2 regions of the Shewanella sp. SR43-4 genome follow, and region 2 is predicted to be linked to the other one. Evidence: predicted binding sites of a transcription regulator. Region 2 holds the regulator's gene; the other holds the start of a gene.

Region 1 (16,675 bases), on a different contig from region 2:
TCGTGGTGTAATCCCATTCTATTTCTTCCATTACACCAGAATACTTATAACCCCTTTTCAGCTTGATACCGGCTAGAGGTTTTCCCTCATGGGTTAAGCTACCTATCACTTGAGGAAACACTTCGACATCGACTTTTTTAAACATGCTAAACATTGACTCCTCCGAGTAGCAACTAACGGCGACGATGAGAGTCAGGAATGCAAAAATCCCAATATATGCTCTATAGGCCATAGATGAAGCAACTCCCTGTTTTGTCATTCATACGATTATTTTTTAAACGACGTTATTGTAGAGTGATTCTTTAAGGGTATCTATTATTATAAATGACTATTTTTTATGGTGTAATAATGAAAATGGGTATGTTTGATTGAGATGTTCTAGTCTGGCCTAGTTTCATCATCCAACCAATGGGTAAAGTCGTTGAAGTAAGCATTTTTTTGGTATGGATTCAATATTGTTGGTTTTAGAGGTAAAGATAAAATTATTACAATTAATGTTTTTAGTGCTTTTTTGACACTATTTGGGGCTATAGATAAAGAGTTTTTTTTGTGTAAAATTAGGCAGCCAATAAGTATTAAAAGCGCTATATTACGTCTCTTTTTAACCATGAATCTGTAGCTTTTATTTTTATCTATATCAATGAGTAGGGAGAGAGGGTGTTAAATAGTCTTCTTGATAAATATCGTTACCTTTTATTGCTTACGGTTTCATTATTTCTATTTGTGATTGTTTTTTTTTCATATGCTTACCCCGAAGGAGATGATGCAGTGTTTGGATTTTTGAAGCAATATGAAGTTGAGTTGTCGGCTCCTGTGAAAGGGCGTATTACTCATAATGGTATTCCAGTTTCGGGTATGGAGATTGTTAGAGAGCTCTCCTATGGTGGCTATGATAAGGGCGAACCTGTTATTGACTATGCATTAACCGATACAAATGGTGAGTTTTCATTTAAAGAGGTTAAAGTTAAGTCAAATGCCCCTGGTAATATTTTTGGGCAAGATGCTCGTCTTAGGCAAGAGATTTACATTAAGAAAGATCTTGACGAGATAAAAGATGGGGAAGATAAGTATTACTGGCTTTGGTTTATAAGTAAAAATTGGACTTCAGTACCTTATTTAAATCAGTATTTAATGCAATTAAATGCAGACTTACAAAACAAAGAATTACAATATGAAGTCGATTTAACTCAGTTTGGTTTGAGGTCAAGCCAACCAATAGCTTCTATTTGTTATTGGGAAGGTGAATTGTTTTCTGTTTATTATGGGGAAAATTTAGAAGAAATTAAGAGCTTTGATGATTTAAAAGACTAAATTTATTAATTTAGTCTCGCCTACTTATTTTAAGGATGAAATATGAGTGTTATAGCCCCAAATATAGCTTCTTTGCTAGCGTTGCTAGCTTATGATATTAAGAATCCCTCTGGGAAAATACTTCCAGATAGAAGAGTAAAGAAGCATTTCAAATTTAGTACAGATGATGTTCAGCAAGCATCTTCTGGTGGTTTCTTTTGGCGCGAAACGACAGGCTTTTTACTCATTGGTCAAGGACATAGTCAGCAACATAAAGGCGACCATGTAATCGCAATACGAGGAACAAATACTTTAGCGGATGCGGTAACCGATATAACCGCCCACTCAAAAAGTAATGAATCAGGTAGCTTAGTTCATACCGGCTTTCAAACAACATTTGAATCTTTTAGAGATGGATTAGCTAAATACTTAGATAAACCTGAAGTGTTAAATAGTAAAGGTATTATCCATTGTATTGGTCATAGTTTAGGTGGTGCATTAGCGACTTTAGTCGCGAATTGGGTTAAAACTAAATATAATAAAACCGTTTATTTATATACTTTTGGGTGTCCTCGAGTTGGTTATAAAGACTTCGCTATTAAAAGTAGTGCTCGAATTGATAAGGTGTATCGCTGTGTTCATGGTTCTGATCCTGTCCCTAAAGTCCCTGTTTGGCCTTTCTGTCATGTACACATTAATGGCAATGAGTATGTACCTGTGAGAGAGCAAGGCTTAAACCATAAAGCACATAGTATGGATACTGCACCCGGTTATGTTAATACTACGAACTATGAGCAATGGGATGATATGTACAGCCAAACCGCTGGTTCTATGTATCAGCGAGTCATCCTTAATTATGAAAATAGATTACAAACGACATACTCTTCCCATTGGGCAGGTAAAATTGCTGCTGCTTTAATGACACTTATCATTGATGGTGGTGGTACAGGGTTGATTGCGGCAATACAAGCTGGCGGGACAACAATTGCTACAGCTTATGATCTCATGGCAAAATTTGCTTGTGATCTTGCAAATGTTGTTGGCTTTGAAGAGCAGTTAAAAGGATTATTAGGACATATGATTGTTTTTGCAGGACAGCCTGCTGTTACCGTGATTAAGTATACTTTTTCATTCATAAAATGGGTGTTTGATATCACTTTGGCTCGGTTATATGACAATGCCAAAAAAGCATTTAGAAGTGTATAAATACCTTAGAGTTTTAATATAATTAATTCTGGTCGCAGAAACTCTATTTATCGCCTAATGTTTTTATGTTCATATTTTAGAAAACGATCCTGTATAACAGGATCGTTTTTACTCTGGTCACTCTCTATTCTGGGGCAGTCTACTCCGGGTCATAGTCCAATACTGGCGCTAGCCACTTCTCTGTCTCTTCCAAGGTCATGCCTTTACGCTTAGCGTAGTCTTCTACCTGATCTTTACCAATATTAGTTACGCCAAAATAGCGTGATTTGGGATGGGCAAAGTACCAGCCTGAAACTGCAGCTGTTGGGTACATGGCAAAGCTTTCGGTAATGTTTAAATCGATAGTCTCATCGGGTTTGAGCAAATCCCACAACAAACCTTTTTCAGTGTGGTCTGGGCATGCTGGGTAACCTGGCGCTGGACGAATGCCTTTATAACGTTCGCGAATTAACGCTTCGTTATCGAGCACTTCATCCGCGGCATAACCCCAAAATTCTTTACGAACACGTTCGTGCATGCGCTCGGCAAAGGCTTCGGCTAAACGGTCTGCTAAACATTTGAGCATAATCGCATTGTAGTCATCGTGATTGGCTTCAAAACGGGCAACATGTTCATCAATACCGTGCCCCGTCGTCACCGCAAAACCGCCCATGTAGTCGGCAACGCCTGAATCTTTTGGTGCAACAAAGTCAGACAAACAGAAGTTGTCGTTACCCACGCGCTCAAGCTGCATCCGCAAATGATGGGTGGTCATTTCTAATGTGCTGCGGCTTTCATCAGTGTAAAGCTCAATGTCGTCGTGATTAACGGTATTCGCTGGGAATAAACCGATTACTGCTTTGGCGGTAAGCCACTTTTCAGCAATAATTTGCTTCAACATGGCTTGGCCATCGGCAAATAATTTAACCGCTTCTTCACCAACGACTTTGTCTTTTAAAATTTCAGGGTAATGACCGTGCAGTTCCCAGCTTCTAAAGAACGGCGTCCAGTCGATACGTTCGACTAGGTCTTCTAGCGGGTAGTCATCAAATACTTGGCGGCCTAATACATTAGGCGTAAACGGGGTGTAGTTTTCCCAGTCGTGTTGACAACGATTATCACGCGCCGCTTCAATCGATACGATGGTTTTACGCTTAGTTTGCGACAAACGTTTTTCACGCATCATGTCGTATTCGGCGTAAGCCTCGTCGATGGTCGCCTGGCGAGTGGCGTTATTAATCAGTTTTGACACCATAGGCACAGCACGAGATGCATCGGCAATGTAAATGGCGCCATGTGGATAATGCGGTGCTATTTTTACTGCAGTATGAATTTTAGAGCAGGTTGCACCACCGATAATTGCTGGGATGGTCAAGCCTTCACGGTGGAAGGTTTTCACGTTGTGCACCATTTCATCTAAACTTGGAGTGATTAAACCTGACATGCCGATGATGTCGATATTATGCTCTTTTACTGCATCGAGAATTTTATCGACCGATACCATTACCCCAAGATCGACCACTTCGTAGCCGTTGCAGGCGAGAACCACACCGACGATATTTTTACCTATGTCATGCACATCACCTTTTACGGTGACCATTAAAATTCGCCCGTTTGACTGGCCTGCCACCTTTTCCAATTCGATATAAGGATTAAGGTAAGCGACGGCTTTTTTCATTACCCGAGCCGATTTCACTACTTGTGGTAAGAACATTTTGCCTGCGCCAAATAAGTCGCCGACCACGTTCATGCCGTCCATTAATGGCCCTTCAATCACGTCCAGTGGACGCACAGCTTCTTGGCGGGCAGCTTCAGTGTCTTCGTCAATAAATTCAGTAATACCTTTAACCAATGCATGCGACAAACGCTGCGATACTGGCCAACTGCGCCAGGCTAAATCTTCTTTTTTAGCCACTTGTGAGCCATCGCCTCTAAAGCTTTCTGCGATGTCGAGCAATTGTTCAGTGTTACTTGAGTCGGCTACTGGACAAGGTAAGTTTTGAACTACGTTTTCAACCCGTTTTTTTAGCTCAGGGTCAATGTCATCGTATATGGCTAACTGACCTGCGTTAACAATACCCATATCCATTCCCGCTTGAATGGCATGGTATAAAAACACCGCGTGAATGGCTTCGCGCACTGGGTTGTTACCGCGGAACGAGAATGACACGTTAGACACGCCGCCTGAGATCATTGCATGTGGCAAGGTGGCTTTGATGTCTTTTATCGATTCGATAAAGTCGACGGCATAGTTGTCGTGTTCATCGATACCTGTGGCAATGGCGAAAATGTTAGGGTCAAAAATAATGTCTTCTGGTGGAAAGCCGACAACATCGACCAAAATGCGATAAGCACGAGTACAGATTTGAGTTTTACGCTCACGAGTGTCAGCTTGGCCGTCTTCGTCAAAGGCCATTACAATGGCAGCAGCGCCGTAGCGTTTGACTAAGGTGGCTTGTTCGATAAATTTGGCTTCACCTTCTTTCATCGAAATCGAGTTAACAATCGATTTGCCTTGGACGCATTTAAGACCGGCTTCAATCACTTCCCATTTTGATGAGTCAATCATGATTGGCACGCGAGAGATGTCGGGCTCAGAGGCGATTAAGTTTAAAAACTTTGCCATTGACGCGACGCCATCGAGCATCCCTTCGTCCATGTTGACGTCGATAATTTGTGCGCCATTTTCAACCTGCTCACGCACGACATCTAAGGCTTCTTCAAACTTTTCTTCTTTAATTAAGCGTAAAAACTTAGCTGAACCGGTCACGTTGGCGCGCTCGCCGACGTTAACAAATAACGAATTTTTATCTATGGTCAAAGGCTCTAGGCCCGATAAACGACAAGCCACGGGCAGATCTGGGATCTGTCTGGGTTCGTGTCTGAGTACCGCTTCACGAATGGCGCTGATATGAGCGGGTGTACTACCACAACAGCCGCCGACAATGTTGAGCATGCCTTCTTGAGCCCATTGATTAATGACTTCGGCCATTTCTTCTGGGGTTTCATCGTAGCCACCAAATTCGTTAGGTAAGCCAGCATTTGGGTGGGCGGAAACATAACACTCGGCAATACGCGATAATTCTTCAACGTAAGGGCGCAGCTCTTTTGGTCCAAGGGCGCAGTTAAGGCCAATCGATAACGGCTTGATATGGCGTAAAGAGTTATAAAAGGCTTCTGTGGTTTGCCCAGTTAAGGTGCGGCCTGAGGCGTCGGTAATGGTGCCTGAGATCATAACAGGTAGGCGATCGCCGAGTTGATCGAATACTTTTTCAATCGCAAATAGAGCAGCTTTGGCGTTTAAGGTATCAAAAATGGTTTCAACTAAAATGATATCGGCGCCGCCTTCAATTAAGGCGCTGGTGGATTCGACATAAGCGTCGACTAATTGGTCGAAACTGACATTACGAAACCCAGGGTCGTTAACGTCTGGACTGATAGAGCAGGTGCGGTTAGTTGGGCCTAATACGCCAGCAACATAACGTGGCAAACCTGTTTGCGCAGCCACTTCGTCGGCAGCTTGGCGGGCAATTTGGGCTCCGGCTAGGTTAATTTCGGCAGCCAGAGACTGCATATCGTAGTCGGCCATGGCGATGGTGGTGGCATTAAAAGTGTTGGTTTCAATAATGTCGGCACCGTTTAACAGGTACTGGGTATGAATATCTTTAATAATTTGCGCTTGGCTGAGTACTAATAAGTCATTGTTGCCTTTAACATCGCAATGCCAATCTTTAAAACGCTCGCCACGATAATCTTCTTCTTCCAACTTATAGTCTTGGATCATGGTGCCCATGGCGCCATCTAAAATCACAATACGCTGCGCTAACAATGCATTAAGTTGTTCAAGTGTTTGACTGTAAGAAGTCGATTTCGCCATAACAGTTACCTTTTTATCACTATGTTGCTTGATACCTTAATTGAGATAAGCATACCCTTATTTTTACCAGAGTAGGGCGATAACATCATTGTTTATTACAGCTACTACAGGCAATTTTTGGTTGCTACTGTAGATCAGAGCTATTGCTCATAATGATGACCTTTTATATGCTGACCTGTTAAGATAGTATTTTGGACATATAAACGTATAGACGTCCATAGTACGCGAATTTTTACCGCTAGAGCAAGGCTGATTTAAGCTCAATGAGGCGCAAGTTGATTTAATTTGATTTACTCGATAGCTGGATAAGTAAGTTAACATCAGAATAGTTAATTAAATTGAGGGTACATTTGCTCTGTGTTAGCAGTGCAAGGCACTGTTTGATAAATGTTTATGACTCTCTAACTGAGGTTTATGTCAATGAAGCGAGCCAAGATAATATTAATGCGCCATGGTGAGTGTGAAGGTGGAGGGATATTCCGCGGCCGCACCGATGTGAAGCTTACCGATATTGGTATGACGCAAATGCAGCAAGCTTTTATCGAGCAGCAATATCCGATTAGTCATGTATTTAGTTCGCCGTTGTTGCGTTGTCAGTTATTTAGCCAAGCTTTATCACAGCAACTATCGTTACCGTTAACCACTTTATCTTCACTACAAGAAATTGATTTTGGTGTCTGGGATGGGCAATCATTTGATGCTATTTATCAGCAAAACCCACAACAATTTGATGCTTATTGGGATAACCCTTGGCTGGCACAAAATACACCAGACAAGGCTGAGTCGGTAACCGATTTTGCCGCACGAGTGGAAGCTGGCTTAATGACGGTCGTTGATGCTCTGTGGAGCTCTTTTACGCAGACAGATAGTGCTCAACAAAAGCCTAATGGTGACGATTGTCCCCATGCGTTAGTGGTGACTCATGGTGGCGTAATGCGCTGTTTAGTCGGATATGTACTCAATACAGGCCAATGTAGCGGATTATTCGCTAACCTAGCGATCCCCTATGCTGCTATTATGGTGCTCGATGTGTATTGGCCTGACGATGTTGATAATATTGATCGTTTTCAGCCGCCAATAAAGGATACTAAAACCGCTAAAGTGAGTTTTACCTTACATTGGCCTAAGACTTGAGAACCACCAGAGTCGTGTTATAGCGTTACTGTCATCGTCGTTATAGTCTCAATATCATGGTGTTAAAATGACTAGCTTAATATTTTTGTATTAACATCATGTCGTTAAGATGATTATCTTCAACACGATAGTTTAAAAAGTAGTGCCTTTCAAGGTATTGGGAATTGGGATAAGCCCAAACTGTACCCGCAACTGTAAATGGATCAATTAAGTATTGGTGCATAAGTCAGATACCAGCTTTGAATCGCCTCATTATCCATACCTAAGCGGGTGACTTAGGGGAGTGATTAAATCGATGTATGTGTTAATTAATTGGACATGGCGAGGTTACTTGCATGTCTGAGTCTGTATTAGATGTAAATCATCTTTTTTGGCAAGTCGATAATAAAATGATTTTGGCTGACATTCATTTCAGTCTGCCTAAAGGTCAAATGCTAGGCTTAATTGGCCCAAATGGCGCGGGTAAGTCAAGCTTGTTACGTTGCCTGTATCGTTACATTGTGCCCACTAGCGGCGATATTGCTATTTTTTCCAAACCCATCAGTGAGTTTTCATCTAAGTTGCTAGCGCAAAATATTGCGGTGGTACAACAAGATACGCCGCATTATTTTGACATGACCACCGAGCAGTTAGTGACCATGGGGTTAACGCCGCATAAAGGTTTGTTTGATCCTAATACCGTCCAAGACCGTGAGCGTGTATTAAGCGCATTAGCCAAAGTGGGCTTGCAGCAACAAGCACTGCAACAGTATGAACTGTTATCTGGTGGTGAAAAACAGCGTGCACTTATTGCCCGCGCTATCGTGCAACAACCGCATATTCTTATTTTAGATGAACCCACTAATCATTTAGATATTCGTTATCAAATTCAAATTCTTGAACTGGTCAAATCATTAGGCATTAGCGTTATCGCATCGATACATGATCTAAATTTAGCCAGTGCGATGTGCGATAAATTATTACTACTCGATCACGGACAGTTAATTGCTAAAGGCACTCCAACTGAAGTGCTGACCGAGCGACAAATTAGTGATGTGTTCGGTGTGTGCTGCGACATTAATGTTCATCCACAACACGCAAAACCCCTGATTAGTTATTTTTATGGTTACCAACCCAGCCACAAAGTGGGCCCTGATCATGATTGATGCATCCCAACGTCGCTACTATGTTTACTTCAGCTTGTTGGTTGTAGTTACACTGCTTACTCCGATTTTTGCCGCCAGTTTTGGGGCGGCCAATATTCATCTAAATGACGTATTAATGATATTTAATACCTTATTAGGCGGCGACATGCCGAGTGCGATTGATGGCAGTGAGCATGCAGTTAAGATAACTCAACGTATTGTGCTTGAATTACGCTTGCCGAGAATTTTATTGGCCTTTGTCGCCGGCGCTGGTTTGTCTATAGCGGGCAGTGTATTACAAACCGTGACCCGCAATCCTTTAGCTGACCCGTATTTGTTTGGCATTAGCTCTGGGGCGTCATTTGGTGCGGTGTTGGTGGTGTCGTTATTCAGTCAAACGGGTTTGTTTGCCGAGATGTTTTCAGGGGTATTTGCCCTAGCGCCAAACTTTACCGCACAACCTTGGTGGTCTTGGTCGACATTAAGTATTCCGATAGGAGCATTCATCGGCGCCAGTTTATCTGTGTTGGTGGTGTTTATGTTGTCAGGACCTGGTCGAAGTAGCCAAGTTGAACGTATGTTGTTATCCGGTGTGGCGACCTCGTTTCTGTTTGGTGCATTGACCAGTTTGTTGTTGTATTTTTCGACCCCACAGGCTGCGGCATCAGTGCTGTTTTGGAGTTTAGGCAGTTTTGCCAAAGCCAGTTGGTCTAACTTACTGTTACCGAGTGTAACGGTAGGGGTTAGTTTATTGATTATGTTGACCTTTAGACGACAAATCATGGCGCTGCAAGCGGGAGATGAAACCGCGCATACCTTAGGAATTAATGTCGCTAAATTGCGTTTAAGTATGTTGTTACTGTGTTCGCTTATTACGGCAATGCTAGTGGCAACGTGTGGTGGCATTGGTTTTGTCGGTTTAATGATCCCGCACACGGTTAGGTTATTGTTTTCTGGGCGTCAGCCGATGATCTTAACCGCGATGTTGGGGGGCTTATTTATGGTGTGGATTGATGTGATAGCGCGGTGTGTTTTATTTAATCAAGAATTGCCCGTTGGTATTATTACAGCAGCGTTAGGCAGTGTGTTTTTCTTGTTTATTTTACGTCAACGGCGCTAATTATTTAGACACAGGTATAAGAACTTTTATAAGAATTGCTATGCGCATCATGTTGAAATTTATTAGCCCAAGTTGTTGGAGTTGAAATGTTTGTTATAGAAGCCGTTAATCCAGATGTTGATGACATCATCCAGCATAAGATTAATCAAAAAACCAAACCGCTAGGGGCTTTAGGTCAACTAGAATCGTTGGCATTACAGGTTGCTCGGGTGCAATATAATGGCAATCAGCAGCGATTAAGTTCACAGCTGCAAATCACTAAGCCAACTATGTTAGTGTTTGCTGCCGACCATGGTATTGCCGCTTATGGCGTGTCGATTGCGCCAAGCGAAGTGACGACTCAAATGGTGCATAACTTTGTTCAAGGCGGCGCGGCAATTAACGTGTTTTGTCGTCAAGTCGGCTTTGAACTTGAAATTATTGATTGCGGTATATTACAACCGCTGACAGGGCAAACGAGCGTTATCGATCAGCGCTTAGGCGCTGGTACTCACGCTATGCATTTGTGTGCTGCTATGGGGCTTGAAAAAGTCGCCCAAGGGTTTGAGTTAGCTCGCCAGCTGGTTATGCGTCATGTTGCTGGCGGCTGTAATCTGATTGCCTTAGGTGAAATGGGCATAGGTAATACGTCTGCCGCGACGGCGGTAATGTCAGCAATGCTAAATATTGAAGTTGAGCAATGTGTTGGCCGAGGCACGGGCATTGACGATGCAACCTTGGTCACCAAAACACAATTAATTAATCAAGCTTTGGCATTGCATCAGCCTGCTTTAGTGTCTCCAGAGGCTATTTTAGCTCATGTGGGGGGCTTTGAAATCGTGCAAATGACTGGGGCTATTTTAGCAGCCGCAGAGCAAAAAATATTAGTGGTCATTGATGGTTTTATCGCTACTGCTGCAGCATTAGTTGCGGTAAAATTATCCCCACAATCAAGAGACTATTTAATCTTTGCTCACGAGTCGCAAGAGCAAGGACACAAGCTTTTGTTACAACAGCTACAAGCAACACCTTTGTTGTCGCTGGGATTAAGACTTGGAGAAGGCACTGGCGCTGCATTAGCCTTGCCGTTAATTCAAGCCGCGGTGCATTTTTACAATCAAATGGCCAGTTTCGATGATGCTGGCGTTCATAATGTCGTTTAAGGGTACAACATGTCTGGCGAGATAAAGTGGTTGCGGCAGTTAAATTTGTTTTTTGTGGCAATGAGTTTTTTTACTCGGATCCCCGTTCCATCATGGGTGGTGATTGATCGCGATAAATTGAATCAGGCCAGTCGTTATTTTGGTTTGGTCGGTTTAATGATAGGTTTGATTTGTGCGTTAGTATTTTGGTTAGCACAATTAATTTTACCGGCGAGCATTGCCATTCTACTGGCGATGGTGGCCGGTGTGTTGGTTACTGGTGGGTTTCATGAAGACGGCTTAGCCGACACCGCTGATGGCTTTGGTGGTGGTTGGACGGTAGAAGATAAGCTGCGGATTATGAAAGATTCGCGTTTAGGCAGTTATGGTGCTTTAGCCTTGGGGTTAGTGTTATTACTGAAATGGCAACTGTTAGTCGAGCTAGCATTATACAGCCCTATGGCTGCGGTAAGCGCTCTGGTAGCAGGTCATACCTTAAGTCGAGTGGTGGCTTCTAGCTTAATTTTTAGTGAACAATATGTTCGCGATGACGATAGCAGCAAATCTAAGCCTATTGCAGAAAACCAACAGTTAAACGATTTATTTATTTTGATTGCCAGCGGTATTTTTGTGTTGTTATGGCTTAACGGCGTGGCGGCATTTGTGTTGTTTATTACCTTGTGGTTAGTGCGTATTTTGCTTGGTGGCTTTTTCCGTAAACAGATTGGTGGCTACACCGGTGATACGTTAGGGGCAGCGCAACAAATCAGCGAAGTATGTTGTTACTTAGTTATTTTAGCGGTTGGGTTAAGCTAATGATTCATTTGGTGTTAGGTGGTGCGCGCAGTGGTAAGAGTCGCTTTGCTGAGCAATGCGTTGCTGAATACGCAGCGATTGGTTATCAATGCGTGTATTTAGCAACCGCGACCGCGTTAGACACAGAAATGTCGCAACGTATTCACCAACACCAACAAGATAGAGTATCCAGCCCCCATGGCTGGATACTGCACGAACAAGCTTATGATATTGCCCAGACCTTAGTGGCAATCGATAAACCCCAGCAAGTGATCTTGCTCGATTGTCTAACCTTATTACTTACCAATCATTTACTGCTAGATGATGGCGCTTCGTGGGCCATGCAAAAATCATTATTGCTCGACAGTTTGTCTGCATTGCAAAGTGAAGTGGTGTTAGTTAGCAATGAAGTCGGTTCGGGTATTGTGCCTATGGGCGAGCTCAACCGCCGTTTTGTTGATGAAGCTGGTTGGTTAAATCAAGCGGTAGCAGCGATATCTGACCAAGTGACTTTGGTGGTTGCAGGCCTGCCATTGCCCTTAAAAGCATAATGTCATTAGTTCATTCCACACCTGTAACAGGTGACCCCCTTTGCGGCGCATTAATGGTGCAAGGCACTACTTCCGATGCGGGTAAAAGCACCTTAGTGGCGGGGCTGTGTCGTTTATTTGCCCGTCAAGGCGTGAGCGTTGCTCCGTTTAAGCCGCAAAATATGGCGTTAAACAGCGCCGTAACCCTTGATGGTGGTGAAATTGGCCGCGCCCAAGCACTGCAAGCTATTGCTTGTGGTTTAGCGCCTCATACCGATTTTAATCCGGTGTTATTAAAGCCCAGCTCAGATACGAGCGCGCAAGTGATTATTCACGGTAAAGCCTTGTCTACATTAGAAGCTAAGGCCTTTTTCGGACCTCAGAGCCAAGGTTATAAAACCATGGCATTAGCGGCGGTAATGCAATCTTACACTCGCCTGCAGCAGCAATATTCCTTGGTGGTGACTGAAGGTGCGGGTAGCCCGGCCGAAATAAATTTACGCCAAGGTGATATTGCCAATATGGGCTTTGCTGAGGAGGCTGATTGCCCAGTAATCATTATTGCCGATATTGACAAAGGTGGTGTGTTCGCCCATTTAGTTGGTACGTTGGCATTATTAAGCCCGTCTGAGCAAGCACGGGTAAAAGGCTTTGTGATTAATCGTTTTCGCGGTGATATTAGCTTGTTGCAGTCTGGTATCGACTGGCTTGAAGCTTATACTCAAAAACCAGTATTAGGCGTATTACCTTATTTGCACGATCTGCATTTAGACGCTGAAGATGCATTAATTGATAACCCTCAAAGCACGCTATCGACCGCATTATCTGCCAGTCAGCGTTTGTATGTGTTGGTATTAGTGTATCCAAGGATCAGTAATCATACCGATTTTGATCCACTGCGTTTACATCCACATATTGATTTTCATTATGTGACTATGCAGAGCATGGCTCAAGCATCTGAGTGGCTAGCCGCGGATTTAGTCATATTGCCTGGCAGTAAAAATGTGCGTGCAGATTTAGCTTTTGTGCGCGAGCAAGGTTGGGACGTAGCCTTGAAAAAGCATTTACGTTACGGCGGTAAAGTCATCGGGATTTGTGGCGGTTACCAAATGCTCGGTGAGTGGATTGATGATCCCTTAGGTATTGAAGATAACGTTGGTTGCAGTGACGGATTGGGCTTATTACCGATTACTACCGTACTAACTGCTAGTAAAACCTTAACTCAAGTAAGGGGCCACTTACGTTTACAAGGCCAGCAGGTAGAGTTTAGTGGTTATGAGATCCATTGTGGTGAGTCTTCACTTACAGAGAATATAACTCAGCCGTTATCGATTGAACAATATGCCGATCAGCCCATGCCAGTTACTAAGCTTGATGGCATGGTGAGCAATGACCAACAAATTTTAGCGACTTACGTGCATGGATTATTCGATCATCCCGCTGCATGCCAACTTATTTTGCAGTGGGCCGGCTTAGAGAGTCGCCATGCTATTGATATTAACCAGATCCGCGAGCAGCAACTAAATCGTCTTGCCGACGTGTTAGAAGCGCATTTGGACTTGAACACATTGAAAGGAATAATCTCATGACAACTGATAACCACGATAATGAACAAGCTAGCACTATTGATGCAAACAAAGCTGAACGTCATAAAGCCCGCCAACAGAAAGTTAAAGTGGGTGTTGATGCCAAAATTGCTGCTGCTCAAGATGAGAAAGGTATTTTGTTGGTGTTAACTGGTAATGGTAAAGGCAAATCAACCTCTGGTTTTGGCTCTGTGACGCGCGCTGTGGGTCATGGTCATAAAGCCGCGGTAGTGCAATTTATTAAAGGCACTTGGGCTTGTGGTGAGCGTAATTTACTCGAAGGTGCTGGTGTACCATTTCATGTCATGGGCACCGGTTTTACTTGGGAAACTCAAGACAAAGAAAAAGACACCCAAGCTGCCATGGAAGCTTGGCTCGAAGCTGAAAAACTCCTTAAAGATGAATCGATCAACATGGTGTTGTTAGATGAATTAACTTACATGGTCAGTTATCACTATATCGAACTTGAGCGAGTATTAACGGCGTTAAGAAATCGCCCAGCGATGCAACATGTGATTATCACTGGCCGCGCTTGTCATCGTGACATTATTGAGTTAGCTGATACCGTAAGTGAAATTGTTCCGATAAAACATGCGTTTAATGATGGCATTAAAGCGCAGTTAGGGTTCGATTATTAATCATTGATGTTGTCGCTGAAAGCATACATTGACATAATATAACCATAGTCTGACAAAATTAAAGCATAAATTGACATAAAAATAGTTTTTGTAATTTTTTTACAAAAACTATTTCTATTAGTATCATATGTTTAAGATAAGTTTAAAGCATAGTTTGACAAATTTTAAAGTGATTGTACACTAAATGTACTATCAATGACTTGAGATTCGCTCATGTATATTCGTAATTTACGTAAGCCATCACCCAACAAAAACGTCTTTAAATTCGCCAGTGCAAAAGTGCGCGAAACGATAATGTGTGAAAGTACATTGGAGTTCGATGTGTGTTTTTATCATGAATATAATGAGGCTATCGAACATTATGGTAGTCAGCCTGAAGGCTTTGAATACAGGTTCAAAGGTAAAAATTTACCTTACACTCCAGATACTTTAATTCGATATGTTGATCAAACGGAAAAGTACCATGAGTACAAGCCTTATAGCCTTGCTTGTGATCCCATTTTTAGAGAAAAATTTGCAGCCAAACAAGAAGCGTCTTTAAAATTAGGTATTGAACTTATCTTAGTTACCGAAAAGCAAATCAGGATAAATCCTATTTTAAATAATCTTAAATTGCTCCATCGTTACTCAGGTATTTACGGAATAAATGTAATTCAACATGAATTGCTTAAGTTTGTTCAAAAATCTGGGTGCATTACTCTTAAAGATATTTGTTCCGAATTTAAATTGACGCCAGGAGTGTCTCGTTCTTTTTTATGTTCTCTGATTCATAAAGGTATTTTAAAGACGGAGCTTTATAGTGATGATTTAACACTTAACCCTACAGTATGGCGTCCTTCGTGAAAGATTTCTATGATGAGTTCAATGAGGAAATCATTCCAACAAAACCAAATACTCCAATTCAATACGTCAAGCTAGATGATTCAGAATTAGTTAAGCGCGATCTTGATACTTTCCCTGACTTCCTTAAAGAAAAAGCTCTCGATAAATACAAACTAATTAGTTTTATTGAGCAGGAAAACTCAGGGGGCTGGACGCAAAAAAAACTAGATCCAATTCTTGATAAACTATTTGAAGGCAATAGAGACAAGCGGCCTAATTGGCGTACCGTGGTTCGTTGGCGTAAGAGTTATATTGATAGTAATGGTGATTTAGCCTCTTTGGTTGTTAAGCGCCATAAAATGGGTAACCGAAATAAGCGAGTGGAAGGCGACGAGATATTTTTTGAGCGAGCATTATCTCGTTTTCTAGATGCCAAAAGACCGAAAGTGACAACTGCCTACCAGTACTATAAAGATTCCATCACCATTGAGAATGAAACAATTGTGGATGGGCAAATCCCTATTATCTCCTATACAGCCTTCAATCAAAGAATAAAGTCACTGCCACCTTATCCAATAGCTGTCGCCAGGCATGGTAAGTTCAAAGCTGATCAGTGGTTTGCATATTGCTCTTCTCATATACCGCCCACTCGGATTTTAGAGCGAGTTGAAATAGATCATACGCCACTCGATTTAATTCTACTCGACGATGAATTACTTATTCCCCTCGGAAGGCCTTACCTGACTCTAATCGTTGACGTCTTTAGTAATTGTGTTTTAGGTTTCCATTTGAGCTACAAAGCTCCTTCTTATGTTTCAGCAGCAAAAGCTATTGTGCATGCGATAAAACCTAAAGCTCTGAGCAATGTGGGAATAGAGCTTCAAAATGATTGGCCTTGTTATGGGAAGTTCGAAACTCTGGTTGTTGATAATGGAGCTGAGTTTTGGTCAAAGAGTTTAGATCATGCTTGTAAAGAAGCTGGTATAAATATTCAATATAACCCCGTGCGCAAGCCATGGTTAAAGCCGTTTGTTGAGCGTTTTTTTGGAATGATTAACCAATATTTTTTAACCGAACTCCCTGGGAAAACCTTTTCAAATATTCTAGAAAAAGAGGACTACAAACCTGAGAAAGACGCCATTATGCGTTTCTCGGTATTTGTTGAAGAATTTCATCGTTGGATTGTTGATATTTACCATCAGGACTCAGACTCTCGTGATACACGTATACCAATAAAGCAGTGGCAACATGGTTTTGATATATATCCACCGTTACAGATGGGCGTAGAGGATGAAGAGCGTTTTAATGTGCTGATGGGTATCACTGATGAAAGAACGCTAACTCGAAATGGTTTTAAATTCGAAGAGTTGATGTATGACTCCACCGCATTGGCTGATTATCGTAAGCACTATCCACAAACTAAAGACTCTATAAAAAAACTGATTAAGATAGA
Region 2 (16,675 bases):
TTTATTTTGTTCGGTGCCTTTTTAGAACAAGCCGGAATGATCCGTTTATTCACCGATTTTGCCATGGGCTTATTTGGTCACAAAGTCGGTGGGCCAGCAAAAGTGTCTGTGGTGTCATCGGCACTCATGGGCACCATTACCGGGTCGGGGGTTGCTAATGTGGTCACCACTGGACAGTTTACCATTCCACTTATGAAACGCTTTGGCTATCGTTCAGCTTTTGCCGGCGGGGTCGAGGCCACGTCCAGTATGGGTAGCCAAATTATGCCGCCGATTATGGGCGCTGTGGCTTTTATTATGGCCGAAACCATTAACGTGCAATTTATTGAAATTGCTAAAGCGGCGATGATCCCTGCGGTATTGTACTTTTGCTCAGTATTTTGGATGGTGCATTTAGAGGCAAAACGCGCCAATTTATCTGGCTTACCCAAAGATCAATGTCCTGATCCATGGGCGGCGATTAAGTTACGTTGGTACTTACTCATTCCGTTATTTATTTTGATTGGCTTGTTGTTCTCTGGGCGTACGCCACTGTTTTCAGGCATGGTAGGTCTAGCACTGACCGCCATTGTGATTTTAGGTTCGGCGATAATTTTAAATGTATCATCTGCTGTGATGCGTTTTGCTTTTTGGATAGCACTTGGCGTGTTATGTGCTGGCTTCTTTCAATTGGGCATAGGGGTGATGTTTGGCATCATTGCCATACTGATGGTGATGTGTTGGTTTGTTAAAGGCGGCAAAGCAACCCTAACATTATGTTTACATGCATTAGTTGAAGGTGCCCGTCATGCCGTGCCTGTAGGTATTGCCTGTGCGCTGGTGGGGGTGATTATTGGTATCGTCTCACTTACGGGTATAGCCTCTACTTTTGCTGGATATATCTTGGCGGTGGGCCAAGATAATCTGTTTTTATCGTTAGTATTGACCATGGTAACTTGTCTTATTTTAGGCATGGGGATCCCCACTATCCCTAACTACATTATTACCAGTTCAATAGCTGCTCCAGCATTACTCGACTTAGGTGTGCCGTTAATTGTGTCGCACATGTTTGTGTTTTATTTTGGCATTATGGCTGACCTCACTCCACCGGTTGCACTAGCGTGTTTCGCGGCCGCGCCAATAGCAAAAGAGAAAGGCTTAAAAATCAGTTTGTGGGCTATTCGTATTGCGATTGCTGGGTTTATCATTCCTTTTATGGCGGTATACGACCCCGCGTTAATGCTCCAAAGTGGTGGTGTGCTAGAGACTATTTTTGTAGTGCTAAAAGCAACCGTTGCGATTGGTATTTGGGGGGTGATTTTTACCGGCTACTTATTACAAAACCTTTATTGGTGGGAACGTATTTTAGGCTTTGTTGCTGGTGGCTGTTTGATTTTAGCGACGCCATTAAGTGATGAATTAGGCTTTGGTTTAGCTCTGGCATTTATTTTACACCACGTATGGCGCGCTCGTAAGCTCAAACGTTTAGCGCAGGACCAATAATGCTAGGGTTATGTTTAGGGCTAGCTGGCACTATTTGGGCGCAAGTGCCGGCTGAAGAAATGACTCTGTCTTGGACGCACACGATTGAAAAAATTCGTTGGGCCGAAGATTATCGTTTAACGAATGAAGGTTTTATTTTAGAACAAGCCAGGGTAAAAGGCAGTGGTGCAGGGATGGAAATTCCTGCCGATGCGGTGTTAAAAGATGGCAGTTGGCACTACAAACCCAATTTACCTATTTTGCCAATCCTAAAGTTAGGCAGAACTCCAGAAGCGGGGGATTATCAGTTATGTGTTTCATCGGCTCAGGCTGGGCAACAATGCCACCCAATGAGTTATTGGGTCGGTGAGCCTACCACTAAACAGCCCTCCATTGAGCTATGGGGCTGTGATATACCAGTATGAGTTTGGTGTGTTAACCATGCCGATAAGATGTATTAGAGATAAAAAAAGCTGAATCAATTGATTCAGCTTTTTTATTGAATTTTTTACCACGACTTACTTTGCAAATGCATCTTGCAGTGCAGGTACAACTTGTTTTTTACGGCTTAATACGCCGTCTAACCACACGCGGCCATCAACGGTAGGCTTACCGTAAGCACGCTCGGTTAAATCTGCTGAATCAGAAACCACTAACATTTCTGAACCTTCTTTCATGATATCGGTTAGCAGTAATAATACGCTGTGACGATTGCCTTCGACTTTCAATTTAGCTATATCAGCTTCTAAATCAGCTTTGATGTCGTCAAATACAGACAAGTCGATCACTTCTAATTGGCCAATACCAACTAAGTTACCGTTCATGTTGAAGTCTTTAAAATCGCGCATAACTAGATCACGTGCTGGCGTGCCTTCAACTGCTGATTTTACTTTAAACATGTCCATGCCGACTTCTTTAAAGTCTTCAACACCCGCTATTTCAGCTAATGCTTCGACACAACGAATGTCTGCAGTGGTACAGGTTGGTGATTTGAAAATGACAGTGTCACTTAAAATGGCGCACATCATGATGCCAGCGATGTTTGCTGGAATTTTTACTTGGTAAAAATCGTACATCATTTTGATCACTGTGTTGCTACAACCCACTGGGCGAATCCAACATTCTAGCGGAGTAGAAGTGGTGAGATCGCCTAATTTGTGGTGGTCAACAATACCGACAATAGTTGCTTGAGCAATATCATCTGGTGCTTGAGTAATTTCTGAATGGTCAACAATGTAGACTTCTTCACCAGCATAGCTGGTTTTGTATTCAGGTGCTTCAAAACCAAATTTCTCTAAAATAAATGCGGTTTCTGGTGATAACTCACCTAAACGGGCAGCAATAGCTGGTTCACCGATTTGGTTTTTTAAATATGCTAATGCGATTGCACCACAAATTGAATCTGAATCAGGGATCTTGTGACCCACTACATACATTGCCATTGAAACACTCTCCTATAAAGTTACCATGATTTTAACAAGGATTAATCCTGATAGCATTAAAAAATACCACTTGAGTTGTTTAGCGCATCACCGGAGTGTTATTACTAATGATTTGAGTCATCCATTAATAAAAAGCCCCAAGCTAAGAGTCTCAAGGCCTATTGTATTCTATAACCTAAAATAGCACATATGAACTTAGCTATCTTTTATGTAAGGCCATTAAATTCGAACTTTAATGACTACTTTGCGGACTTTCTGTGGGGTTGCGCTCGTACCAGGCATATGAATGTCACCAGGGAAAAATAGCGCAAACATCCCCGCCTTTAGCGGAATAAATGCTGCGTCATCTTGGTTCGATTGAAAATCGAATTCGGCGTAATCATGCTTATCAAAATATGGCTTAGAAGGGGTTTGGTTGGCTAAAGGTAAATAGCCAAACTCTTCTTCACCGCTAACCACATATTGCACATCAATATATTGACGATGAACTTCAAATGGCTCTGTTTCTTTGGGTTTAGTTTCATAATCATTAATGATAACGAAAATATCTTTGCCTTCGATTGGGTAGTTTCCTACCTCAAGTTGGCTAAAGTCGGTCTCGGCAAGATGGGCTAAAGCTTTGGCTAATCTCGGGCTGAGTGACGTATATAGATGACGGTTAGTTAAAGTATCAACAATCATAAAAATTCCGTAAGATAATAATCACAAAAACATCATAGCGTGTTAGCGTTAAAGCATACAGTTTTAGCAAGATATCAGCATTACAAATATAAGAAGGATTGTACATTGCCTGCATTACGTTTACTTGCTGGACCAACTGCTTACGAACAACTTGAAGCGAACGGCTTGCAACAATCATTATTTACCCAGCTTTTTGCTGCTTCAGGCGGGCCTAAATGGTTGGCGATAGCGGGCTTAGATAAATATTTATTTAGTGAGTTTTTTAAACAACGCCAAGATCCGCTCTATACCATGGGCGCATCGTCGGGCGCATGGCGCTTATCTTGTATGGCACAACAAGATCCCTTAGCGGCTTATGAAAGATTAGAACATTTTTATATCCATCAAGATTACCAAAAAAAACCAACGCGTGAACAAGTCAGTGCCCAAGTATTGCACATTGTGGATGGTATTCTGGGTGAGCAGCAAGGTGCTGATATTATTGCTAATCCGTTAATTCGCCATCATATGGTGGCGTGCCGCGCTCGGCATTTAAATCGCATTCAGGCCAAGTTTGGCTTAATGATTGGGCTGTCTATGGCGGCTGTGAGTAACGTGGTTAATCGTAAAAGCTTAGGTTGGCATTTTGAGCGGGTAATTCTGAGCCATAAAGATGATGCATCACCTTTTAGGCGCTTAAAAGATTTGCCGACTAAGCATGTTGAATTAACTCAAGACAATATTCGTCATGGACTATTGGCCAGTGGATCGATCCCGTTGCTGCTTGATCCGGTTAAAGACCTGCAAGGATCGCCAAAAGGCCATTATTACGATGGCGGCATTACCGATTACCATTTTGATATGCCATTACCCGCAGCAACTGGCTTGAGTTTATATCCGCACTTTTATCCTTATATGAGCCCCGGCTGGTTTGATAAGTCCCTGTTATGGCGCAAAGCCAAAGCCAATTACCACAATGGCTTAATTTTAGCACCGAGTAAGCAATTTATTGCCAGTTTACCCTTTAGTAAAATTCCAGACCGTGAAGATTTTAAGCATTTAGATACCCCAACTCGTATTGCTTATTGGCAGCAAAGTGTACAAAAAAGTCAAATATTAGCGGATGAATTTGCCGAGATAGTCGCCTCTGGCACGATAATGGATCGTATTGAACGTTTGTAAAGTGGCCACTCTCTGAGTGTTTTTTGTCCTGTTTGTGAAAGATAGTCTTATTGAACTAGGTCTATTGAAATAAGACCAAGTGTAAATGGCTGGTGACGTCGGTAATAAGCATTATTTACACTGCTTAAGTTGTTGAAATATTAACCACTGCTACACTTGTCTTATTGATTTGACTTTAGTTCAGTAACTTCACCTATGGTGTAGGAGGCTGTTATGCAAACAAAAGAAGTGGCATTACTTATCCAAGATGGAGTGTTATTGCCAGGTGGTCGACTTGAAATTCGAGTGGTGACACCGAGCGATTTACGTATGGTTGCCGATGTACTCAAAGGCCACTATGGCTTAGCATTCGCGCCATTGAAACTCAATAGTGAGCCGCCTTGTTACATTGCCGTTACCCAATGTAATATCATTGATTTCAACCAGTTAGACGATGGATCTTTAAGCATTATTATTGAAGGTTTACAGCGGCTTAAAATATTATCTGCAGCAAAAAAACGCGACGGTTGCTGGATAGCCCGCGCGCTTCCTTGCGCTAATTGGGATCATGAACCTATTGCGGGCGAGTTTGAAATTATCAGTGCCGCACTGGACCAATTTTATCAAGTGAATCCAGATTTACTGGAATTGTATTCACAAACTCATTTAGAAGATGCTACTTGGGTTAGTCAGCGTTGGTTAGAAGTCTTACCTATGTATAATCGCGATAAGTTGATTCTTGTCGAGCAACCTAACTGCCATAAAACCATGGATTTTGTCCTGCAGTTGCTTAAATCGCATGTGGATGTATGACGCATGACGTGGCTTATTGAGATAGTGATAATCAAGATACAATCTGGGCCTAGCCTGATAAGATAGCGTTATCATTTTGCCATTTGTTATCTTCATATAGCCAAGTTATTTATGCCTAATTCAGCAAACTATAGCAAGAGTCACACTCAATCAGCCTCCAAAACAGCAACCGCCGCCATTGCCGCTCAACCTTCGTATATTGTGTTACCACGCGCGACTGAGTTAGCGGGCAAGCAATACCAAACTGTGTTGGAGTTTTTGGTCGATCATTTTCAGCAAATCGATGTCAGTGTATGGCAACAGCGGATTAACGATGGCAAAGTGCATTGGCTAAATGGTGAATTAATTACCGCAGACAGTGCTTATCAAGCTACTGCGCGGGTATATTATTACCGTGAAGTGTTAGCCGAAACGCAAGTGCCGTTTGCAGAGCAAGTACTGTATCAAGACAGTCATACCATTATCGTCTACAAGCCGCATTTTTTACCTGTAACGCCAGGTGGTAATTACGTTAACGAATGCCTAGTACATCGATTACGTATTGCGACAGAAATTGACACTGTTGCACCCGCTCATCGGCTCGATAAGGACACCGCAGGGGTGATGTTAATGACACTCAATCCGCAAACTCGGCATGCTTATCATCAATTGTTTTTAGATGACAACATCACTAAAAACTATCAGGCCATTGCAAAGATAACCCCGCAATTATTGACTCAATTAGCTGATAATAGCTGTGCATTACCTATCCACTGGACGGTGAAAAATCGTATCGCTCCAGCCAACCCAAGCTTTACTATGCAGGTGATCGAAGGTGAGGCCAATAGCCATTCTGAAATCAGCTTAGTGGCAGTAAAAGGTGATTTAGGATTATTTGAGTTAAGCCCAATTACTGGCAAAACTCATCAATTACGAGTGCATATGTTGAGTCTAGGCATGCCTATCATCAATGATCGCTTTTATCCGGTGTTACAACCTAAAGGGCCGGATAATTTTGATAAACCATTACAGTTATTGGCTAAACGCTTGCGTTTTATTGATCCTGTCAGTGGTATTGAACAAGATTTCCAGTGCCAAGGTTTAGCTTTTTAGTCCATTTTTAACGACTAAAAAACCGCCATCAATATGTTGATGGCGGTTTTGGGTTTGATATTCGTCTTTTATACTAGAGATTTATGCGACTTTATTCTGCTTTAGCGTGCTTAATCCCTTTGCTGTTTTTCATTGGATCGCCATCATAACCAAGGGCTTGCCAGTTTAAGCGTTGGCCTTTGTTATGGCAGTCATTACACTGTAATGCTTTATCTTTTGGTGACACCATATGGTTGATACGCCACCACATTTCGGTTTCAACAAAACCATGTTTACCGCTGTACTTAAGTCCTTTTTCTACCATGGTTGGGTTCGCTTCCATACCCAGTTTGGCCGCTAAGTCCCAATCAAAGTCAGTCCAGTAACCACCTTTACCGTATGTTTTAGGGGTCAGTAATATATTGAGTTCGGTGTCGTATATTTGCTTACCTGTATGCACTTTAAATGGATAGATTTTAGCTTTAGGGTCTTTTATATCACCTAATGGAAAAGCTAATTTTACCACTGTAGTTGGATCAATTTTGTCGCCCGCCATGTAGGCATCTGCGTGACCGTTAAACCAAGCGTATTGTGGTGGAACGTCTTTTTGCCAAATAAAGCTGCCTTTCTTTTTCATAAAGGTGTGCTTGCCATATTGGTCTGTAGTTTCAGGAAGATCTTGTCCTGCCTTTGACCAGTCCCAACGCATTTTAGTGGGTTCATTTTTAGCAAATGACGGTATATGACAGGTCTGACACGCTACTGTTGCAGTATGTGTATTAAGCTTTTTATTTTTGTGAGGCGCGGCATCATGGCAGTTTTCACAGCCAATTTTGTTTTCACCACCAGGTGATACGCCCATAGCGTTACCGCTGATTTGATGATTTTCAGTGACGTGACAAGTTTGGCACTGGAAGTCATTACCGTCGGTGTCCATGTGGACATCGGTTGCCTTGTCTGGGTAAGCCATCGATGAGTCTAAATCACCATGTTTAACGGCATCACCACCGCCGCCGTAGAAGTGGCAACTGCCGCAATTATCACGCACGGGCGCTCCCACATTCTGTGCTACGTTCGTTAAATTGACTTTGGCTAACGGTTCACCTGCACCAGCTGGATCTTTAATGTACGTCCCTGTTGTGTCATGACATACCAAGCAATCGACTTTGGTCATGTCTTTAAAATCAAATGTAGAATCTTTCCAACCATAACCCGCATGGCAACTGGTACAACGTGGTTCATTGCCAGAGATCGACACACAAAAGTTGTTGATGCTATTTTTCTTGCCTCTTTTAACAGTGCGACCTGGCAGTTTTTGTTCTAACTCCCAAGTCCAGTGGGAAGATTTCATAAACTCTTCTGCATGTTCTTGATGGCAGGTTAAGCATTGTGTTGTCACCTCGGTGCCGCTGGTAAAAGGCCCTTGTAACGCCTCTTTGTGGTTAAAGGCAGCCTGTGCACTACTGCTTAATAACAGTAATACAGCCAGTGCTGATAATAGTTTCATGGTGTTTGTCCTTACCCCTGAGCTTGTGCTCAGGGGGGCCAAGTTAGAAGGTTAAGTGAGTGTTAGAAGTTAACGGTCAGTGAGGCATTGACGTCATAGGCAGTGTCAACCACAGGCAGCATTGAGTAGGCACTACCGGCAATCACATCGTCAATTTTCTGAGGAGCACCCACTGGTGAGCCACTTCCGGTATATTCATAGTCGTAATACAAACCGGCTAACTTGATAAACATTTTTGGATTAATATCAAAGATATAATAGGCTTCGGCAACATGACCGCGGGTGGCTAACTTACTGCCGATTGGGTCGTCTTGTGCTTGGGTGAAGGGACTCCAGTATTTAGAGCCGTAGTTATATTCCAAACCGAATTTACCGAAGGGGGCAGGGATTTGCATACCCACATAAATGCCATAACCGTCTTTGGTGTCGCTATCAACGGTTTCTTTTGGCACCATAATGATTTCAGTACCTGTGCTATTAAGTTCGGCTTCAAATACCGCATCGCTTAACATGCCGCCGAATAAACCGGCATTGCCGTTCGGTTCTGCACGAGTCCAGCCGAGTGAAGCAAACACTTTCATATCGTCATCGGATTCATAGGCATAACCAAGTCCACCTAAGTACATATCACCAATCACACCGCTTGGTTGCACGCGGGTGACGAAGTTAAAGTTGTCAAATTTTTGCATGTCTTGATACATGGTTGGGGCAAAGATGCCTGCCAGTTGAGTTGGGAATGCCATGGTGCCTGTAAAGCCATCATTGACATCTTTAGCACCGAATAAGGTGAACTGTAAGAAATGGTTACCGTCATTAATCAAGTCGATATTAAACCCGCCGAGGTGGGTGTCTTTAGTGATGATGTCACCAAACAATTCGCCATTACCGTACTGTGACTCAAAGCCTTGACCGTAACAAAAACGTACAGTTTGCCCTTCAGTACCTGTGATATCACCTAAGTTGTAACCTAAGGTAAGACCATCGAAGTTGAAATTGACTAAGTGGCCTGACGGTGTGCCGCCTCTGAGTTCATTTTCACGATAATGGCTTGGTGGGCCATAGGTTGAAGGACGACGCCCAATAGAGAGGTAAACGCCACTATCGTTAATATCTTTCCAGTTAAAATAGGCGCGCTCTACTTTTAACTCATCACCACTGGTGCTACCGCTACTGGTGCCATCCATGGTGAATGAGTTCCACGAGTCGAATACTTTAACCCCAGCTGAGTCTCCCCAACTCTTAAACATGGTTAAGCGTCCGGCAAAGCTGACGTTGTCCCATACTTTGGCATCAATGTTTAGGCGTAACCGGGTAGTGTAAAATATGTCGTTATTAATATCTTGTTGGGTTTTTTGGCCTAACACCATTGGCATAATGCCTTGCAGCATACCGCTTTGAAACGCGCTGGCTAAATCAGGATTAGCCATCATCATTTGGCCCAATGGTGAGGTGGCACTATTTGGATCGCCAAATGCTCCTGACATGGCTTTCGCGCCAAAATCAGAAAAGTTAACGTTCATGGCAGGGTTCCATGTGACATTTTGATAATGTAATGAGTGTGCTTTGGTTCTAAAGTCACCAGTGATGGACACTCTGTCCAGTGCCGTATGGCGCTCAGTTTTATCAACCCGTGAGTTTAAGTCGTCAAGATCTTCGGTAATGGTGGCCAGTTGTTGTTTAAGATCGGCAATTTTTTGTGCATCGGTGTCTGCCGCTAAGCTAGCGCCGCTCATGAAAAGCGCATTAGCTACAAGTATTGATATCAGAGTTCTCATCATCTTTCTCTCCCCCTAAACTTGCCAAATGTATAAGCTGATGTGGCAAATTTTTGGTGTAAAAATCCCTGAGGCTAAGCCTCACTATTTTGTCAGTTTGGTTATTGGCTGATGTTGACGCTTAAGACGACAAGGCCCTAAGCTGTAATGACTTAGCCACAGGTTGCTGGTTGGTCTGAATCGGCTGCGTGGTCATATAAAAACTGTTGAATATCTTTCAAGTCTTTTTCTGATAGCGCCTCGAAAACAGCAGGTTTGGCTTTATGCATATCACGGGTGAAAAAGCGATCCCACTGGCTCATGGTTTTGGTCATAGGGGTGAGCTCTTTGCCTTCACTATTGGCACTGTGGCAAGCTTTACATTCTTTTTTATAAAGATGTTTACCTTTTTTAGGGTTACCACCTTCTGCAGCCATTACTTGGCTACCAAGAGAAAATGCAATCGCGATTGCAATACCAACTTTAACGTAAATGTTCATCATTTTATCCTCTACAAAGCTTTTTATGGCTGGTGCCTTAGCAACATATATTTATTGTTTTGCTGTAAATAATGTTACCTAAAAGGAGGTAGTGTTAATTTGAAGTAGATCATATCCATGAGAAAAAACTAATTGAAAAAAAGTTAATTGATAAAAATCTAATGGAGTTGATGTGATGCAGATCTATTGTCTAGAGGGTAATAGTTTGCTAGAGGATAAATTAACGTTTAGTGACAGGGATTCAGCCACATAAAATAATGCGCAGCCCTGTTTATTGGAAGGTCATTTGATAAAGAGAATCAGTGAGTGGCGTTAAATTAATGCGATTGTCGACTTTATTACTAATATTGTTGCGCTAATGCTACACAATATTAATGTCGCAGCCCGGGTTTTCTCTTTATCGACACGGCCAATTAATCGACCAGAGACAAGGTAGCCTGCAATGACTGAGGGGAGTAATAGCAGTGATAGCCATAAATGTTTTACTTCAACTAAGCCGACAACGGCTAAAATAGCCAATGCGATTAATGAGCTAAAGACAAAAAAGGCTGATAGCGCCGCCCTAAATTGACTGGCATCTTGACCGGCAAGTAAAATGGCCATTGGTGGGCCGCCGATCGCAGCGATATTGCCAAATATGCCCGAAAATACCCCAGCGATAAATAAACTGATGCGATTGATTGGTGCGGTAAAGCGAAAGACGCTTAGGATAACGGCAATAAACACGATTGCTGCAATCACCAAGCCTAGTATGGCTTGTGGTGCAAACAGTAATAACCCTGCACCTAAAAATCCTCCTGGAACACGTCCCAGTAAGGCATATTGTAATCCATTAAACTGCAGGTGGCCGCGCTCTCTAAACAAGGTCATTGCAGAGATTGCAAAACCCATGGCAATAATAGGAACAGGAACTAATTGAGGATTAACAATATACAGTAGTGGGCTTGCTACAACGGCTAACCCAAAGCCAATTAAGCTTTGGGTTAGCGCGCCAAAAAATACAATAATTGATGCCAGTATCAAAGTGGTTGGATCGATAAATGACATCATAATTTCTCTTTAAAATATTACTGCTTATAGCAATCCACATTGAAATTGGATCTATTTTAGGCGTACAGCAACTTTGCCTTTAAAAGACTGCCTCGAATACCACGCTAATCATTTTCGCTAAAAGAGCAAACTTCAATAAGGATTGGTATCAATGGGCAGTTTTAAAGTCGGTGAGGGATTCATTAACCTGTAGGTTATTCGAGCTCTTCCCATTCGATACCCATATCATCCATTAACTTTTTCGCTTCACTTGGAATGCTATCAGGCTGATCTTTTGATAAATCACCGTCATAAGGTAATGGTTGACCTGTGTACGCGTGCAAAAATGCTTCGCATAGCAGTTCACTGTTAGTTGCATGGCGCAGATTATTTATCTGGCGACGCGTCCGCTCATCTGTCAGTACTTTTAATACTTTTAAAGGGATAGAAACCGTAATTTTTTTTACTTGTTCATTTTTTTTGCCGTGTTCGGCATATGGGCTGATATATTCGCCATTCCATTCAGTCATTAACTTACCCTTAACGATAAATACGCTGCAGATTTTAAACCGTTACAATCTCTAGTCAAATTATTGCTACTATTTAATCCCGATGCAAATAGATTTCTCGATGTTTAGACGTCTAAACGTCTATTTTGGTTGACTCAGGGAGAACTCTTCGGTAAATTTGGACGTCTAGACATCTATTGTGTGTTTGTGACTTTTTAGGAATCAATTATGACTCAGTATCAAAGTGCCACTTTGGCCGTTCGCCAGGGTATAGAAACAGACACACAACATGGTGCTATTGTGCCGCCGATTTATTTATCGACCAATTATTCATTTGATGGCCATACTAATCCTCGCGAGTTTGACTACAGCCGTTCAGGTAATCCGACGCGTTGTATATTAGGTGAGGCGATTGCAAAACTTGAGCAAGGTGTAACTGGTGTGGTGACATGTACCGGCATGGCGGCCATTACCTTAGTGACCAGTTTGTTGGGCCCAGATGATTTATTGGTTGTGCCGCACGATTGTTATGGTGGCAGTTACCGTTTATTTACTAACCTGGCCAAAAAAGGTCAATTTAAGTTATTGGTTGTTGATCAAACTGATGCGCAAGCGCTGGGCAACGCGATAGCGCAAAATCCCAAAATGGTCTGGTTAGAAACGCCATCAAATCCATTACTGCGGGTAGTCGATATTAATGCGATCAGTATCGCTTGCCATGAGGTTGGCGCGTTAGTGACGGTTGATAACACTTTTTTGTCGCCAATATTACAACAACCTTTATTGTTGGGGGCCGATATCGTTATTCACTCAACCACCAAATACATTAATGGTCACAGTGATGTGGTCGGTGGCGCTGTGGTGGCTAAAGATGCTGAAGTGGGTGAATTATTACATTGGTGGTCAAACACCCTTGGATTAACCGGTTCTGCTTTTGATAGCTATTTAACCTTACGTGGCTTAAGAACGCTGGCAGTCCGCATTCGTGAGCATCAACGTAATGCGCAAAAAATTGTAGAATTACTCAATGCCAGTGATGTGGTTGCCAAGGTGTATTATCCAGGGCTAAAAGACCATCCGGGTCACGAAATTGCCGCAAAACAACAACAAGGTTTTGGCGCTATGTTAAGTTTTGAATTAACCGGTGGCGAAGCTGAAGTGGTGGCCTTTTTACAGGCATTATCTTTGTTTAGTATTGCTGAAAGTTTAGGCGGAGTGGAAAGTTTAGTTGCTGTTCCTGCCACCATGACTCACCGTGCAATGGACCCACAGGCAAGGCAGCAGGCTGGTATTAAAGACACTTTACTGAGATTATCTGTCGGTATTGAAGATGCAGATGACCTGCTCGCGGATATTCAAGCCGGTCTCGCCGCTGTTACTGCGATAAAATCAGCTTGAGTTGGCTTAATTCGAGTTTAAGTTTGCTGTGGTTCCGGCCAAATAAAGTAAAATAGAAAATATGCACTTGCCACACTGTTTATTTCAAATTAGAAGTATAGCTGTCGCAATAAAAGTCTTAGTTGTTTAAGGAGTTAGTAATGACGCGAAGTCATTTACATAAGTTTGGTGGTTCAAGTTTAGCGGATGCAGATTGCTATCGCCGTGTTGCCCATATTTTGCTTACACATGGTCAAAGTGATGATTTAGTTGTGGTATCGGCCGCCGGCAAAACGACTAACTTTTTATACAAATTACTCACTCTGCGTGACAGCGGTCAGTTATGGCAAGAAGAGCTTCAAGTGCTGATCAGTTATCAGCAGACATTAATTGAACAGTTATTATCAAATGAGCTGGCTCGTGACCTACGTGAGCGCCTGTCGACTGACAAATCGCAATTAGTCAGTTTATTGTCTTTAGAGCAGCGTAATGACTACCAATTAAACCAAGTGGTCAGTTTTGGTGAGCGTTGGTCTGCACGCCTTATGGCCGCATTGCTGAGAGAAATGGGTGTAACAGCCACTCATGTGGATGCGTGTTCTATTTTGGTTGCAGACGAAGGTGCTATTCCCAATATTTTAGTGGCGCAATCGCGTGAAAAAGTACAAGCCTTACTCGCTTTACATCCGCAAGAGCGTTTAGTTATTACAGGTTTTATTTGTGCTAATCGTCATGGTGATACGTTATTGTTGGGCCGTAATGGTTCAGATTTTAGTGCTACCTTAATTGCCAGTTTAGCCGACATTGAGCGTGTGACGATTTGGACTGATGTTGAAGGGGTATTTAACGCCGACCCGAATAAAATTAATGACGCTAAATTACTCAAGAGTATGTCACTAGCAGAAGCGGATCGCTTAGCTCGTCTAGGCTCGCCTGTGTTGCACTCACGTACCTTACAGCCATTGTTTAATACTCACGTAAGTTTAGCCGTGCGGTCCAGTTATGCTTCACACACTGACTTTACCTTAATTGCTCCACTGAGTTCATCAGCCAGTGCACCCGTTGTGACTAACTTAAATGAAGTGGTGTTGTTTAGTTTTAAAATGAACGCTGACATTGAGCCGTTACTGACTATTTTAGATAACGTTGGCATTACGCCTTTAGCTTATTGGTCGCTAGCACAGAATAAGATTGAACTTGCACTTACCCTAGAGTGCCAGAAACAAGTACAGGCCTTATTGACGCAATACAGCAGTGAGTTTGGTATTGACGAGTTAAGTGCCCAAACTGATTTAGGTTTAGTGGCCCTTGTCAGTGCTGATGCGCATCACTTTAGACGCAGTTTTGCCCGATTACTTAGCCGCGATGCTAAACCTGTTTATCAAGATTCACTGAGTTTAGTCACCTTAGTGCCGCAAGCTCAAGTGAGCTTATTGACTCAGAAAGTGCATCGTCGTTGCGCTGGGCCAAGAATGCGCATCGGAGTGTTATTGTTGGGCGTGGGTAATATAGGTGAGGCGTGGATTGATTTATTTAAACGCGCAAGCCCTGCATTGGATCATGAACTTGAGGCTACTGTTGAGTTAGTGGGTTTAGTCGGCTCGAAAAAAGCCTTAATCTCTAATGACGGAATTAATCTCGAGCAATGGCAACAAGATTATCAGCAGCACGGCATTGAATGGGATTATGACAAATTGTTTGATCAGTTGGCACTGTTATCATGCGATGAAATTGTCGCACTCGATATCAGTGCCAGTGCAGCGTTAACCTTACAATATCCAGAGTTATTTGCCCGCGGAATTCATGTGGTGAGCGCGAATAAATTAGCCGGCTCTGGGCCATTACCTTTTTATCGCGAATTAAAACTGCAACTCAGTAATCGTCGCTTGTTTTGGCGTTATAACGCGAGTTGTGGCGCCGGTTTACCAATACAACATGCATTAAATGATTTACGTAACAGTGGCGACACAATTGAGGCCGTTGGTGGCATATTTTCCGGCACCTTGTGTTGGTTGTTCGAAAATTATGACGGCAGTAAACCGTTTTCTGAATTAGTACTCCACGCTCGAAGTTTAGGTATTACAGAACCTGATCCGCGTGATGACTTGTCGGGCCGCGATATGCAACGTAAGTTGTTAATCTTGGCGCGCGAGATTGGTTTGGCGATAGAATTAGATGATATCAGTCTTAACTCGTTAGTGCCCAAAGCCTTAGCAGAGTTATCACTTGAAGACTTTTTATCACGCATCAGTGAATTAGATGATGGTTTGTTGCAGCAATATGTCGCCGCAACAGAGCAACATAAAGTACTGCGCTATGTGGCTTCGTTGGATAAAGTGGAAGGTAAGTTACAAGCTGAAGTGAGTTTGCAGTGGGTGGATAATCATCATCCTTATGCCAATTTAACCCCAGGCGATAATGTGTTTGTTATTCGCAGTACGTTTTATCAAGGTAACCCTTTGATTATCCGCGGACCAGGGGCCGGGCGTGAGGTGACTGCTGCAGCGGTGCAGTCCGATTTAGTGCATATCTGCAAAGACCTATTGCAAGAGTAGGTCAGTTAAGTTGTCATCCCGGTAACGCTTTGGAGCCGGGGTTTAGCTTTTTTGGCCTGCGGCCATCAACGTCATGCCGACACTTCACTATTTCGTCAGCCCGACACTTCACTATTTAGTCATTTTGATATTTCACTATTTCGTCATTCCGGCAATGCTTGTGAGCCGGAATCCAGCACTATTATTTATTGCTTTGTACTTATGGCCAGCGGCCAGCTTAGTGGTGCTTGGCTCATAACAGAGTAAAGGGGAAGAGCGCTTATACTCTTTTGCAAACCCTTAGCGCCCGATCAACATTTCCTGGAAAGCTAACACTTCGCGACAGGGTTTTATCCTACTGCTCACGTATTCTGTTATGGGAAGTTTTCAACGGCCTCAATGTTAGTTAGCATTACCGTTATGGATAAAGCCAACTAGCGATTTATGCTCTTATCAATATCGCCACACATGAGTACTGACTCTCTGGGCAAAAGGATATCCAATGCAAAGGCCAACAAAGGAACAAATTCGAGATTTACCCCTTTATGACGGTATTAGTTTAGAGAATATTATCGTCGTTACAAACAAAGCCGACTCTATAAATGCAATAGCGGAGTTAAGAACTCATTCTTGTTTAGGGTTTGATACAGAGAGCAAACCTTGTTTTGTAAAAGGTGAGGTCAGTGATGGACCTCATTTAATCCAGATAGCCACAAAATCTAAAGTATTCTTATTTCCTACAAAATTTTATGAAAACTTTACTGCAATCGCTGAAATATTATCTGACCCGACAATAAAGAAGGTAGGTTTTGGATTGAAAGAAGATAAAAAACTTCTTTTTAGAAAATTTGGCATTA

The links. Region 2 encodes MetJ, which represses methionine synthesis genes. Its sites were predicted from a motif close to TAGACGTCTAGACGTCTA; they were not measured.
Region 1: the regulator MetJ is predicted to act here: its motif matches at 6,553-6,570, upstream of metH (methionine synthase).

What each region holds. Positions count from the first base shown of each region.
Region 1 covers NZ_JACJEB010000005.1:25,245-41,919, reverse strand. Annotated here, with positions in the region: gene H5123_RS06880 (DUF6795 domain-containing protein) at 1-145, opposite strand, end outside; gene H5123_RS06875 (DUF6795 domain-containing protein) at 658-1,311, shown strand; gene H5123_RS06870 (lipase family protein) at 1,354-2,496, shown strand; gene metH (methionine synthase) at 2,636-6,352, opposite strand; gene H5123_RS06860 (histidine phosphatase family protein) at 6,773-7,486, shown strand; cobalamin riboswitch at 7,607-7,743, shown strand; gene H5123_RS06855 (ABC transporter ATP-binding protein) at 7,822-8,631, shown strand; gene H5123_RS06850 (iron ABC transporter permease) at 8,624-9,730, shown strand; gene cobT (nicotinate-nucleotide--dimethylbenzimidazole phosphoribosyltransferase) at 9,817-10,872, shown strand; gene H5123_RS06840 (adenosylcobinamide-GDP ribazoletransferase) at 10,882-11,667, shown strand; gene cobU (bifunctional adenosylcobinamide kinase/adenosylcobinamide-phosphate guanylyltransferase) at 11,667-12,197, shown strand; gene H5123_RS06830 (cobyric acid synthase) at 12,197-13,765, shown strand; gene cobO (cob(I)yrinic acid a,c-diamide adenosyltransferase) at 13,762-14,400, shown strand; gene H5123_RS06820 (TnsA endonuclease N-terminal domain-containing protein) at 14,614-15,243, shown strand; gene H5123_RS06815 (Mu transposase C-terminal domain-containing protein) at 15,240-16,675, shown strand, end outside.
Region 2 covers NZ_JACJEB010000001.1:293,889-310,563, reverse strand. Annotated here, with positions in the region: gene H5123_RS01430 (TRAP transporter permease) at 1-1,482, shown strand, start outside; gene H5123_RS01425 (DUF1850 domain-containing protein) at 1,482-1,886, shown strand; gene H5123_RS01420 (manganese-dependent inorganic pyrophosphatase) at 1,980-2,903, opposite strand; gene H5123_RS01415 (YhcH/YjgK/YiaL family protein) at 3,123-3,584, opposite strand; gene H5123_RS01410 (alpha/beta hydrolase) at 3,690-4,745, shown strand; gene H5123_RS01405 (LON peptidase substrate-binding domain-containing protein) at 4,959-5,537, shown strand; gene H5123_RS01400 (pseudouridine synthase) at 5,649-6,629, shown strand; gene H5123_RS01395 (tetrathionate reductase family octaheme c-type cytochrome) at 6,721-8,115, opposite strand; gene H5123_RS01390 (DUF3373 domain-containing protein) at 8,178-9,890, opposite strand; gene H5123_RS01385 (cytochrome c) at 10,043-10,372, opposite strand; gene H5123_RS01380 (sulfite exporter TauE/SafE family protein) at 10,682-11,419, opposite strand; gene metJ (met regulon transcriptional regulator MetJ) at 11,614-11,928, opposite strand; gene metB (cystathionine gamma-synthase) at 12,136-13,305, shown strand; gene H5123_RS01365 (bifunctional aspartate kinase/homoserine dehydrogenase II) at 13,446-15,839, shown strand; gene H5123_RS01360 (3'-5' exonuclease) at 16,321-16,675, shown strand, end outside.